DNA from 3 places in the Jejuibacter sp. L23 genome. Region 2 is predicted to be linked to each of the others. Evidence: predicted binding sites of a transcription regulator. Region 2 holds the regulator's gene; each other region holds the start of a gene.

Region 1 (4,520 bases), 850 kb from region 2:
ACCGCGTGGCAGAAAGTTCAGGGGGCGAAAGCCAATCTGGACGAAGGCATTCACGGTGACCGTATCGAGCAGCGTGCCGCTTACGCCGCGCAGCTGCGCCAGGCGGAGCAGGAGCTGTTGGAAGTGAAAGTTCAGGCCGATGATCTGAATGTCACGGCGCCGGTCGATGGCGAAGTGGGACCGATTCCGTCTGAGGTGGGCGAACTACTGAACGCCTCCAGCCCGCTGTTGACCCTGGTGCGTCAGCCCCAGGCTTACTTTGTCTTTAACCTGCGCGAGGATATCCTGGCCCACGTTCGCAAGGGCGATAAGGTGAAGCTGCGGATTCCAGCGCTCAATAACCAGATTATCGAGGCTGAAGTACATTACATCGCGCCGCTGGGGGATTACTCCACCAAACGCGCCACCCGTGCCACCGGCGACTTCGACCTGAAAACTTTCGAAGTGCGCCTGTGGCCGACTCAGCCGGTGCAGGGGCTGCGACAGGGGATGAGCACGCTATGGCAATGGAAGGTTTAAGGACCGGCTGGCGCTGCTTCAGTCTTGCCTTCCGCCGTGAGATTCGCGCCGCCTTTCGCAAACCGGTTTTCCACTGGCTGGGCTGGATCTTTCCGCTGCTGCTGTTCGGGCTGATCGGCAGCAACTTTTCGGAAGGGACGCTGCTGGATCTGCCTGTGTCGGTGGTGGACAACGATCACAGCAACCTGTCACGTCAGCTCATTCGCAAGCTCGACGCCGGTTCTCACGCCCGCATTACCCAACATGCAGGTGGACTGGAAGAAGCGCAGAGTCGTTTGCGCAATGCGCTGGACTACGGCATGGTCTATATCCCGCCAGACTTTGAGTCGGATGCGCTGGCGGGTCGCCAGCCCCAGGTGGTGTTCTATTATAACGCGCTGTTTTACGGGGCCGGGCTCTACTCTACTCAGGACTTTAGCGGGCTGATATCCGATCTCAACAGCAACTATCGTTCGATTATTGCGGCCAGCATTGGTAAAACGTTGCCGGCCCTGGCGCAGGTCTCACTCTCCTACGACAGTCTGTTTAACGCCAGCGGCAGCTACGTTTACTATCAGCAGTTTGCTGCCACGATCCACCTGATACAGTTGTTTGTTGTGACCTGCATGATCTACGTGCTGGCGCGCAGTAAGCCGCTGATTTATTCCAGCTCTTTCAGTATGTCGCTGCTGGGAAAACTGGCACCATACACCCTGTGCTATACCACGTTACTGATGGCGGAACTGGCGTTGCTGGTGTGGATCTTCGACGCCCGGGTGGTGGGGAATCCCATCTATATGCTGCTTGTTGGCTTCTTCTACGTGATGGCGGCCCAGAGTCTGGGGATTCTGCTGTTCACCTTTACCGGCAGTGCGATAACCGCCTACACCATGATGGGGATTATGGTCAGTATCGCCTTGACCTTCTCCGGTACCGTGGTGCCGGAACTGTCAATGTCGTTGCCAGCGCAGATTATCTCTAATCTCGAGCCGCTGACTCACGCGCTCTATGCCATGTTTGATATTTTCCTGCGTCAGGTACCGGTACGTCCGGTATTCAGTGTCTGCGCGCTGCTACTCGTCTACCCGTTGGTGACCGGACTGCTGGTGTGTCGTCGTCTTCCGGCGCGCTTGCGTAAGCAGGAGGTGGTGCTGTGAAAGCGTACTGGGCCACCTTCAGTAAGGTGCTGATGGGGTTGCTGGAGCGGCCGATGTGGATGATGTTGCTGATCTCGCTGTGCGTAATGAGTACGGTATACGTTCATCGCACGGTCTGGGATCTACCAGTAGCGGTCATCGATCAGGACCACAGTTCAGCCAGCCGTCTGTTGATTCGCAACCTGGACGCCACCTCTAAAGTCAAAATGGTGGGTTACGACAGTCTGGATAAAGCGATTCACGATCTGGGCTGGCGTAAGCTGTTTGCCGTTATCATTATGCCGACCGATCTGGAACAGAAGATTTTGTCGGGTAAGGCGGTCACGGTGCCGGTGTATGGCGATGCGACCAACCGACTGGCTAACGGCCAGATTCAGCAGGATGTGCAGTCGGCGTATCAGGAGATGCTGAACCACTACGATCAGGCGTTGTTGCTGCGCAGTGGCTTTAGCGAACGCCAGGCGCAGATTGTCATGACGCCCATTATCGGCCAGGCCCGGGATCTGTTTAATCCGGGAATCAGCTTTGCGGCAATCGTCTTTCCCGGGCTGTTGGTGCTGTTACTTCAGCACTCGCTGATGATCGCCAGCGTGCGGGTCAGCATTGTGTTGAATGCACAGGGCAAGCCGCCGCTGCCGGTCTATTTGGGCGGTCTATCGGCGCTGCTGCCTATCTGGCTGTTTCTCTCCATTGTGCTGTTCGTGCTGTGGCCCTGGGTGCTGGGTTATCGTCAGACTGCGGCGATACCAGAGCTACTGCTATTAACCTTCCCGTTCCTGCTGGCGGTATTGGGGTTGGGCAAGTTCCTGACCGAATGCCTGCGCAGCGTGGAGATGATCTACCTGACCCTGTCGTTTATCACCATGCCGGTGTTTTATCTGTCGGGAACCATTTGGCCGCTACAGGCGATGCCGGACTGGGTGCGGGGCATTGCCTTTATGATTCCTTCAACCTGGGCGGCCAAGGCGATAGCCGGAGTGAACCAGATGGGGCTATCCTGGCAAAGTGCGCTCAATGATGTGGCGATGCTGCTACTGCTGGGGGCATTTTATGCGCTGCTGGGGGTAGTTATTGGGCTGTTGCGGGACAGAGTCAGGCTGCGCACTCTGCTTAAACGCTAAAAAGGCTCCCCAGAGGGAGCCTTCTGAATCAGGTCATAACGACCGGCCAGTCGGGCGGGGTGTGACTCATTACTTCCATCGTTACGTCTTTAACATTGGTCCAAATCGCCGCGAAATCGAGGCTCATGCCCAGCAGTCCGGTAGCGAACCAGCATGAAGCGGCAATGCCCAGTCCGGTGGAAAGTACCGCCAGTACAGGGGACTCGGAACGACGAAACTGAATATTCAGCGTGCTGGCAAAAAACATCAACAGTGCGCTTAACAGCTGCCAGCGCATTAGAACCACACCCGTGGTGATCGTAGCCATGAAACCTCATCCTCGAAGCAAACCTATTACGCATAACGGCATGACGCAGAGCGCGCGATAAGGGTGACCCGGGGCCGTCAAAGGGAATAAGTCATAACAGAAAATGTAAATGGGTGTCCTGTTGCATAGGACATGTGAACTATATCACATTTGTTGATTAATTCACCAGGGGTTGAGGGATTTTTTAGCAACAAAAAAACTATTCGGGCGGCAGTCGACGCCGCCCGTGGTCTTCAGGCGTGGTGACGATAGTCGGTAGGCGTGCGGTCAAACTCGCGGCGGAAAACCCGTGAGAAAGTTTGCTGTGAGACGTAGCCAAAATCCATGGCGATATCAAAAATAGGCCGTTGGGTGGTGCGTAGCGCTTCGGCCGCCATGGCCAGGCGCCGCTGGCGGATATATTCGCCCAGCGTCTGGTGCATGACCGAGCGGAACATCCGCTGAAGGTACCACTTCGAATAACCGGATTTTTGTGCGACGGCGTCAATGTTGAGCGGCTGGTCGATATGATCATCAATCCATTGCGTTAAGGTATGGATAATCTCCTGATGTGGCGACATAGGCATCCTCTCTTATCTTCTTATACCCCCGGTCGCCAGGCTCCTGGCGAGTTGGGTATCGTACTTTTTACTGGCGACGAGTATAATTCCTCAAGTTAACTTGAGGTAAAGCGGTTTTGGAAAAGAAATCATCCCGACTAAAAACCCTGCTGACGCCGGGTGAAGTGGCCAGGCGTAGTGGCGTTGCCGTTTCGGCGCTGCACTTTTATGAAAGCAAAGGACTGATTCACAGTCAGCGCAATGCCGGTAATCAGCGGCGTTATACCCGCGATGTGCTGCGTTATGTAGCGATCATCAAGATAGCCCAGCGTATCGGCATTCCGTTGGCAACCATTAGCGAAGCCTTTAGCGTGCTGCCCGAAGGCCATACGCTGAGCGCCAAAGAGTGGAAGGCGCTGTCATCGACGTGGCGCGAAGAGCTGGAGCGACGCATCAATACGCTGGTTGCCCTGCGTGATGAGCTGGATGGCTGTATCGGTTGCGGCTGCCTGTCGCGTAAGGATTGCCCGCTACGTAACCCGAATGACCGACTGGGCGCCGAAGGAGCCGGGGCACGACTGCTGGAAGAGCCCGCCGATCGGGCGCCGCATAGATCCGGAACGGATGACGATTAACGGCGTAAGGTTGATCAAATGTTCGCGCGTCTGTTAACGGTTTGCGCAGCAACGACATCGTTTGCGCATCCTTTGGGTGAAAAACAGACAGTATTGGTTTTTTTTATCTAAAAGGGGCAAAGTTTGGTTGAAAACCCCCTAATGATGCCAGGATAATCGTTTGCCTTAAATTTCCGACCGTTTTTTACGCGCGGGGTTAAACGTTTGCATTGCCGGGGTACCCCCTTTTTAACGCCATGGCAATGCCCGGGACGAAAGACGTT
Region 2 (4,520 bases):
GCTGGCCTGCCTGATGGCCCAACAGGAAAAAGCCTGTTCGCTGGCGGCTGGCGTCGTGGTGTCGGCGCCGCTGATGCTGGAGCCCTGCTGCTACCATATGGAAAAAGGGTTTTCCCGTTTCTACCAGCGCTATCTGCTGAATCTGCTGAAGGCTAACGCCGGGCGCAAACTCAAGGCCTGGCCCGGAACCCTGCCCATCGACAGGGCCCGTCTGAAACGCATTCGCCGCATCCGGGAATTCGACGATCTGATTACCTCGAAAATCCACGGTTTTCGTGATGCTCTGGACTACTACCGACGCTGTAGCGCACTGCCAATGCTGCCGCAAATCGCCCGACCGACGCTGATTATCCACGCGAAAGACGATCCCTTTATGGATCACCAGGTCATTCCGGATCTCGACCATCTGCCCCCCAACATTGAGTATCAGCTGACCGAGCACGGTGGCCACGTCGGCTTCGTGGGGGGAACACTACGACACCCGGAAATGTGGCTGGAAAAACGTATTCCCGACTGGTTAAGTCAATTCCTGGATGGATAAATGATTATTCCCTGGCAGCAGATATCGGCGGAAACGCTGGATAGCCTGATAGAAGCCTTTGTGTTGCGCGAAGGCACCGATTACGGTGAACATGAGCGTTCGCTCGAACAAAAAGTGGCGGATGTAAAGCATCAGCTACAAACCGGCGAAGCCGTTGTGGTATGGTCGGAACTTTATGAAACGGTCAACATCATGCCGCGCTCGCAATTCCGCGGCTAATATCTGGTTTACCAAACAATTCGCCGTGTTTCAGTGGCTACACCCCTGTACTCAAGGAGTTGCTCAGCTATGTCCACCAGGCATCCGATTATCGCCGTCACCGGTTCCAGCGGTGCGGGAACCACCACCACCAGCATCGCATTTCGTAAGATTTTCGCCGAACTCGGGCTCAGAGCCGCCGAGCTCGAAGGTGACAGTTTCCACCGCTATACCCGCCCGGAAATGGATATGGAGATTCGCAAGGCCCGGGATTTAGGGCGCCATATCAGCTATTTCGGCCCGGACGCCAATGACTTTGGTCTGCTGGAAAATACCTTTACCGAATATGGTCATAGCGGTACGGGAAAGTCCCGCAAATATCTACATACCTACGATGAAGCAGTGCCCTGGGATCAGGTGCCAGGCACCTTTACTCCCTGGCAGCCGCTACCAGAACCTACGGACGTACTGTTCTACGAAGGGCTGCACGGCGGCGTGGTCACCTCGCAGCACGATGTGGCGCAGCATGTGGATCTACTGGTCGGCGTAGTACCCATCGTCAACCTGGAGTGGATTCAGAAACTGGTGCGCGACACCAGCGAGCGCGGCCATTCCCGTGAAGCCGTGATGGATTCGGTGGTGCGTTCGATGGAAGACTACATTAACTACATCACCCCGCAGTTCTCACGTACCCACATCAACTTCCAGCGCGTGCCGACGGTAGATACCTCTAATCCCTTCGCCGCCAGAGAGATCCCGTCGCTGGATGAAAGCTTTGTGGTGATCCACTTCCGGGATCTGGAGGTCGATTATCCCTGGCTGCTGGCGATGCTGCAGGGCTCGTTTATCTCGCATATCAATACGCTGGTGGTGCCGGGCGGCAAGATGGGACTGGCGATGGAGCTGATTATGACGCCGCTGGTGCGGCGCATTATGGAAGGTAAAAAGATAGCCTAATCCCTGGCTGGGGAGGGGAATCTGTCTCCCCTCCCCAGCCAGCATCAGCCTTCCACCACCTCATATGAATGGGTGATATTCACCGCTTTACCCAACATCAGCGCCACAGAGCAGTATTTCTCGGCAGACAAATCCACCGCACGCGACACCGCATTGTCTTTCAGATCCTGGCCGGTAACGATAAAGTGCAGATTGATATGAGTGAACAGGCGCGGCGCCTCTTCACGACGCTCCGAGGTTAGCTTCACCTCGCAGTCGGTCACGCCGTGGCGACCCTTTTGCAGAATAGAGACCACATCGATGGCGCTACAGCTTCCCACCGCCATCAGCACCATCTCCATCGGACTGGGGGCCTTGTCGCCGGAATTCCCGTCCATCAGCACCTGATGCCCGGAGGCGGACTCACCCAGGAAAGTCAGGCCCTCAACCCATTTTACTCGTGACTGCATGTTGTCGCTCCCATCAAGCCATTTTCCCCACAGAGTAAGCCGCCGCAAAGAAAGTCGCAACAGAAGGCGATCCGGGTCAAGCTGAAACGAGACAATAGGAGACACCCGGAAAAAGCTATGCTAAAACACTGAGGATACCCTCTCGCGGCGCGGCGAAGCGCGTACGGGATGAAATTTCACGTGAAATTTATGTAGCTTACAGGCTTTTCTCATGCCAGATCCCCAAGAGCGGGGACAAACGATCAATACGCCCGGAGGCCCATATTCTTCCGGGCGTCAGCTTATAACCAGAGGATAACCGCGCATGGTGCTTGGCAAACCGCAAACAGACCCGACTCTCGAATGGTTTTTGTCTCATTGCCACATTCATAAGTATCCATCGAAGAGCACACTTATTCATCAGGGTGAAAAAGCCGAAACCCTCTATTACATCGTTAAGGGCTCTGTCGCAGTACTTATCAAAGATGAGGAAGGGAAAGAGATGATCCTCTCTTACCTGAATCAGGGGGATTTCATTGGTGAACTGGGGCTATTCGAAGAAGGCCAGGAGCGTAGCGCCTGGGTACGGGCGAAAACCGCCTGCGAAGTCGCTGAAATCTCCTATAAGAAATTCCGTCAGCTGATCCAGGTAAACCCGGACATTCTGATGCGCCTTTCCTCGCAGATGGCCCGCCGTCTGCAGGTCACCTCAGAGAAAGTGGGCAATCTCGCCTTCCTGGATGTGACAGGTCGTATCGCACAGACCCTGCTAAACCTGGCAAAACAGCCGGACGCAATGACCCATCCAGACGGAATGCAGATCAAAATCACCCGTCAGGAAATTGGGCAGATCGTGGGCTGTTCCCGCGAAACCGTTGGCCGTATTCTGAAGATGCTGGAAGATCAAAACCTGATCTCCGCACACGGGAAAACCATCGTCGTCTTCGGTACCCGTTAATCCCGGTCTGTAACGGCGTGTTGTGGCAACGCGCCGTTTTTCTCTTTGCCACTGACGCGTTACCCTGTGCCAATGCGCCGACTGATCTATCACCCCGAAGTTAACTATGCGCTGCGTCAGACCCTGGTACTGTCGCTGCCGGTGATTATCGGGCTAATATTCGGTAGCCTGCAACAGGGCCTGCTCTTCTCGCTGGTTCCCGCCTGTTGCAATATCGCGGGCCTGGATACCCCCCATAAACGTTTCTTTAAACGCCTGATCGTCGGCGGCTCGCTGTTCGCCTTTAGCAGCCTGATGGTTCAGCTACTGCTGATGGAAAAGCTGCCACTGGCCGCCATCTTCTTCGGAATGGCGCTGTTACTGGGCGTTACGGCGGAAATCAGCGCCCTGCATGGCCGCCTGTTGCCTGCTTCGCTTATCGCCGCGATCTTTACTCTGGGGCTGGCCGGCAATATGCCGGTCTGGCAGCCGATGCTGCTGTATGCGCTCGGCACCCTGTGGTACGGCGCCTTTAACTGGTTCTGGTTCTGGATGTGGCGTGAACAGCCGCTACGCGAGACCCTGAGCCTGCTCTATCGCGAACTGGCGGACTACTGCGAAGCCAAATACAGCCTGCTGACCCAGCATACCGATCCGGAAAATGCGCTGCCGCCGCTGCTGATTCGTCAGCAAAAGGTGGTGGATCTCATCAGCCTCTGTTATCAGCAGTTGCATATGCTATCTGCCACCAGCCGCCAGAATGATTATAAGCGCCTGCTGCGCGTCTTTCAGGTGGCGCTGGATCTTCAGGAGCATATTTCCGTCAGCCTTCACCAGCCTGAAGAGGTACAGAAACTGGTAGAGCAGAGCCACGCGGAACCGGTGATTCGCTGGGCGGCCCGTACCGTGGCCGCCCGACTGCGCGTAGTCAGCGACGATATACTCTACCACCGCTATCCCCGGCGCTTTAGCATGGAAAAACCCATCTCCGCGCTGGAAAAGATTGCCCGCCAGCATCCGGAAAACCCGGTGGGGCAGTTCTGCCACTATCACTTCAGCCGTATCGCCCGACTACTGCGCACCCAGCGCCCGCTCTATATTCGGGATCTGATGGCCGACCGGCAACAGCATCTTCCGCTGCTTCGGGCGCTGCGCAGCTATCTGTCGCTGAAGTCCTCGGCGCTGCGTAGCGCAGCGCGCATTGGAACCATGCTTGCCATCGCCAGTCTGCTTGGCGCCGCGCTCAATCTGCCCAAACCCTGGTGGATACTGATGACCATCATGTTTGTCACCCAGAACGGCTATGGCGCCACCCGGGTACGCATTCTGCACCGGGCGGGGGGAACTATCGCGGGTCTGTTAATTGCGGCGGGCGCGCTGCACTTTAACGTACCCCAGGGCTATATTCTGGCGGGAATGCTGCTGATAACGCTGATTGGCTACCTGATAATCCGTAAAC
Region 3 (4,520 bases), 2.3 Mb from region 2:
ATGCTGATTTTTCACATACTGCTGACGCTGGGATGCATTGGTTACGGTCTGTCAATGACGCCGCGCATCCGTCAGTTATCTCAGGCCGAAGCGCAAAAATCTCACGACTGAGGCCTTTAGCGCATTAGCTGGGTGGACAAAATGCAACAGGCACCGTCTCCTCTGTCATAAGCGTCTTTTCCATCACGGCTTTAGGGCCGTCATCAATAAAGCGGTAACCGTTACGCAAATAGAGCGTAACGGCACCGTGCTGGCGACTGACCGTTGTCAACATCAGACGCCGACAGCCCTCCTGCCGCGCCTGGCGTTCCAGTTGCGACAGCAGCCGTTCCCCCAGCCCGTGGCCACGATGCTCGGGATCGATCCAGATATGTTTTACTTCGCCCTCACCGGCCAGCCTCAACATCACGGCGCCACAGCCCACGGCTGCGCCGCTTAGGGTTCGAATGATCATAAAGATCAGATCGGATTCAGGAATAGCCTCCAGCCGCTGAGGCGTGAGCTGCGCCATTTCAACGGGATAAATTCGCCGGTGCCAGTTATCCAGCGCCTCAGTCAGGCTGCGGGCGATGCGCTGCCGCGCACTCTCTCGCGTTATCTGATACAACCGTTGCCTCCAGTTTTTTTATTTTTTCAGGCAGGTGAAGCAATAAAAAAGCCGGGCGAGGCAGCGCCCCTCCCGGCTGGCGAAAAGTGACAATGTCACCCTTTCATTACAGTGATGGTCCAGCTGGCGTCGCCTACCTGCTGATAGTCAGAGATAGTGTGCCCCTCTTCGGCCGCCCACTGCGGGATGCTTTCTGTCGCCTGGGTACAGTCGAAATCAATCACCAGTTCGTCGCCGCTTTGCAGCTCCGTCATGGCGGCTTTAGCTTCAATCAGCGGAAACGGACATACCAGGCTGACTACATCGAGTTTTTTAACCGTCATCGTAACTCCTTACTTAAAAATAGATCAGGCAGAAGCGGTCTGCAGACGCGCTTTGCGTTGCGGGCGTACGAACAGGAACCAGGAGGCGGTCCAGACGCCCAGAATCATAAAGACCAGCCCCACCCAGCCCTGCCAGGTCATCATGGCGGTCATCACCAGACCGTTACCAATAGAGCAGCCCCCGGCAATGCTGGCGCCGAAGCCCATCAGAATACCGCCGCCAAAGCTGCGGACCGAGGTACGGGCATCGGCGGCGCGCAGCCGGAATTCGCGGCTGGCTTTCGCGGCGATAAACGAGCCCAGGAAGATCCCCAGCACCAGGAACACGCCCCAGTTCAGGAATTTACTGTCGCCCATGACCAGGTACTGAATAATATTGGCGCTGGGAGAGGTGATCCCCAACCCAAAGTGGCGGCCGGTGGCTTCACTCAGGGGCCAGGCCAGGGTGGCGATCAGGCCAATCAGGATCGCCGTAATAAAGGGATGCCAGCGCTTTTCAAACAGCAAATGCGCCAGACCGCTGCGCTTCGGCGGCAGCATGGCCATTTTCAGCTTCGGCTTACGCAGCTCTTTCGCCACCACCGCCAGAGTTACCACCAGCAGCAGCGCAATCAACGGCCATACCGATATACCCAGGGTCTCGGCGATGGAGTTATGGGCGGTGCTGAGCCCTTTGACCTGATGGTTAAAGTCAGTCATATGCGCCGAACGCATCACCGCGCTGGTCAGCATATAGGCGAACAGCGCAATCCAGCTACCCAGCAGTCCTTCACCGGCGCGATACCAGGTGCCGGTAGCACAGCCGCCCGCCATCACAATGCCGATGCCGAAGACATAGCCACCGAAGACGGTGCCAAACCAGGGGAAAGCGCCTGCGTCATAGCTCAGCCAGCCACCGGCGATCAGGGTAAACACCCCGATGCTCTGCACGGCTATCGCTATCAGCAGCGCATAGAAGATGCGGTTATTCTTCGCGATGTACATATCGCGAAAACCGCCGGTCAGGCAGAAACGACCGCGCTGCATCACAAACCCCAGCAGCGCGCCGCAAATCAGCCCGGAAAAGATCGTATACCACATAAAAAATCGCCATTTGGTGTTAATCAGCTAATCGTGAAATTATTTCGCGTGTCACCATTACGGGGCCAATAACCAAAGGCGATAACATATGTTTTTTAAGAATTAGCTCAGTATTCAGGGCATTAGATTACAGAAAAACCTTGCCCATCATATAGGTTCGGGCCTGCCCGCCGATTTTGACCCGGTCCTCCAGCCATTCACAGCGCAGATCGCCGCCCCGTTCCGACACCTGGCGGGCCCGCATCCGGGTTTTCCCCAGCTTTGCACCCCACCAGGGGATCAGCATGGTGTGGGCCGAGCCAGTCACCGGATCTTCCGGCATCGTCACTTCAGGGCTGAAGAAGCGGCTGACAAAATCATATTCGCTGTCCGCTGCCGTTACGCATACCTTATTCAGCCCGCCAATCTGGCGCATCAAAGCGAAATCCGGCTGCAGCGCTTCCACCTGTTCACGGCTTGAAAGCTCCACCAGCCAGCATTTGCCTTTACTGACCGAGCGGGCCTGGTCGATGCCCAGCGCCTGTAACAGCGCCTGGGGCGGCGTTTCGGGCCTGCAGTCACGCGCAGGCAAATCCAGGGTTAACCATTCGCCATTGCGGGTGACCTGAAGCTCTCCCACAAAGCGGGTGCTGAAGCGAATCGAGGTGTCCGGCCAGTCGAGATATTCGAAAATCACGTGAGCCGCGGCCAGGGTGGCGTGGCCACACAGGTCGATTTCGGCATGGGTGGTGAACCAGCGCAGTTCAAAACCGCTATCGCTACGCACCAGAAAGGCGGTTTCCGACTGGTTATGCTGTCTGGCCATCTGTAACATCACCTCATCCGGTAACCAGTCCGTTAACGGGCAAACCGCCGCCGCATTCCCGCCAAACGGTCGGTCGCTGAACGCATCAACCAACCAGAAATCAATCGCCTGCATCATTTATATCCTCAGAATATCCCTTACGCTGTTATTAACACGCCGTCAGTCACCGCGCCAGGGGGAGCGTCGTCATTGTAAAGAAGTGAGAGATTCGTCACAAAATCGTTGTGTTTTGCCCGAGCGAGGTTTTAAGATCGGCGCCTTTCTTCCTCCTTTCGAATTAACAGGCGCAAAACACTTTTATGACGGTAAACACAGTCTCCCGCAAAGTCGCGTGGCTGCGCGTTGTTACGCTTGCCATCGCCGCGTTTATCTTCAACACCACGGAGTTTGCGCCCGTGGGCCTGCTGTCGGATATTGCACAGAGTTTTAATATGCAGACTGCCCAGGTGGGCATTATGCTGACCATCTATGCGTGGGTGGTGGCGCTGCTGTCGCTGCCGTTTATGCTGCTGACGGCAAAATTTGAACGACGCGGGCTGCTGATTGGGTTGTTCGTGGTCTTCATCGCCAGTCATGTGCTCTCTTATCTGGCCTGGAACTTCCAGGTACTGGTGCTGAGCCGCATTGGTATCGCCTGCGCCCACGCCATCTTCTGGTCGATCACCGCCTCGCTGGCCATTCGTATGGCGCCACACGGCAAACGCGCCCAGGCCCTGAGCCTGATCGCCACCGGTACCGCGCTGGCCATGGTGCTGGGTCTGCCGCTGGGCCGCATGGTGGGTCAGTATCTGGGCTGGCGCGTCACCTTCCTGGGCATCGGCGCGGTGGCGCTGTTAACCCTGCTGAGCCTGATGAAACTGCTGCCGAAACTGCCCAGCGAACACTCCGGCTCGCTTAAGAGTCTACCGGAACTGTTCCGCCGCCCGGCGCTGGTGGGCATCTATCTGCTGGTGGCCGTGGTGGTTACCGCCCACTACACCGCTTACAGTTACATCGAGCCCTTTGTGATGACGGTCGCCGGTTTCAGTGCCGGGTTCGCCACCATTCTGTTGCTGATTCTGGGCGGCGCCGGCATTATCGGCAGCATTATTTTCAGCAAGCTGGGCAACCTGCATGCATCAACCCTGGTCAGCGCCGCCATCGCCACGCTGCTGGTCTGCCTGATGTTGCTGTATCCGGTATCCGGCAGCAGCAATGGCCTGATCGCGCTGAGCCTGTTCTGGGGTATCGCGATGATGGTGATCGGCCTTGGCATGCAGGTGAAAGTGCTGGCGCTGGCGCCGGATGCCACCGACGTGGCGATGGCGCTGTTTTCCGGCATCTTTAATATTGGTATCGGCGCGGGCGCGCTGCTGGGGAATCAGGTCAGTCTGCATCTGTCGATGGCCGATATCGGCTATGTGGGCGCCATTCCGGCCCTGGCAGCGCTGGTCTGGTCACTGGTGGTATTCCGCCGCTGGCCCACCAGAACGCTGGAACAGCAGCCTCATCACTCCTGATAGCCTCTCCCACCGGCCCCTGGTCGGTGGGGATCTACCCTCAATTCCGGCGTGCTTGCGCCTTGCGCATAGCCGCTTTATGCTCGATCTTCTCCAACAGCTCCTGAACGTCATCTTCATCAATATCCAGAAACTGACCGTCGAGCAGCGCGGCGTGAATATCTTCACGGGTCACCGATGCCCCTTGCGACACCCCCCGGGACTTC

What was found. Region 2 encodes CRP, which controls carbon source genes, mostly activating them, when cyclic AMP is high. Its sites were predicted from a motif close to ATGTGANNNNNNTCACAT; they were not measured.
Region 1: the regulator CRP is predicted to act here: its motif matches at 3,216-3,233, upstream of SCU88_RS01700 (YjcB family protein).
Region 3: the regulator CRP is predicted to act here: its motif matches at 3,015-3,032, upstream of SCU88_RS11455 (sugar transporter).

Annotation. Positions count from the first base shown of each region.
Region 1 is NZ_CP138199.1:368,598-373,117, forward strand. It holds gene SCU88_RS01685 (efflux RND transporter periplasmic adaptor subunit) at 1-519, shown strand, start outside; gene SCU88_RS01690 (ABC transporter permease) at 501-1,655, shown strand; gene SCU88_RS01695 (ABC transporter permease) at 1,652-2,776, shown strand; gene SCU88_RS01700 (YjcB family protein) at 2,805-3,083, opposite strand; gene soxS (superoxide response transcriptional regulator SoxS) at 3,317-3,643, opposite strand; gene soxR (redox-sensitive transcriptional activator SoxR) at 3,760-4,257, shown strand.
Region 2 is NZ_CP138199.1:4,800,859-4,805,378, forward strand. It holds gene SCU88_RS22980 (hydrolase) at 1-541, shown strand, start outside; gene SCU88_RS22985 (YheU family protein) at 542-760, shown strand; gene SCU88_RS22990 (phosphoribulokinase) at 830-1,696, shown strand; gene SCU88_RS22995 (OsmC family protein) at 1,741-2,145, opposite strand; gene crp (cAMP-activated global transcriptional regulator CRP) at 2,450-3,082, shown strand; gene SCU88_RS23005 (YccS/YhfK family putative transporter) at 3,155-4,520, shown strand, end outside.
Region 3 is NZ_CP138199.1:2,483,800-2,488,319, reverse strand. It holds gene SCU88_RS11480 (hypothetical protein) at 1-111, shown strand, start outside; gene SCU88_RS11475 (GNAT family N-acetyltransferase) at 125-607, opposite strand; gene tsuB (thiosulfate utilization sulfurtransferase TsuB/YeeD) at 703-930, opposite strand; gene tsuA (thiosulfate utilization transporter TsuA/YeeE) at 955-2,010, opposite strand; gene SCU88_RS11460 (PhzF family phenazine biosynthesis isomerase) at 2,138-2,929, opposite strand; gene SCU88_RS11455 (sugar transporter) at 3,115-4,314, shown strand; gene SCU88_RS11450 (HPP family protein) at 4,355-4,520, opposite strand, start outside.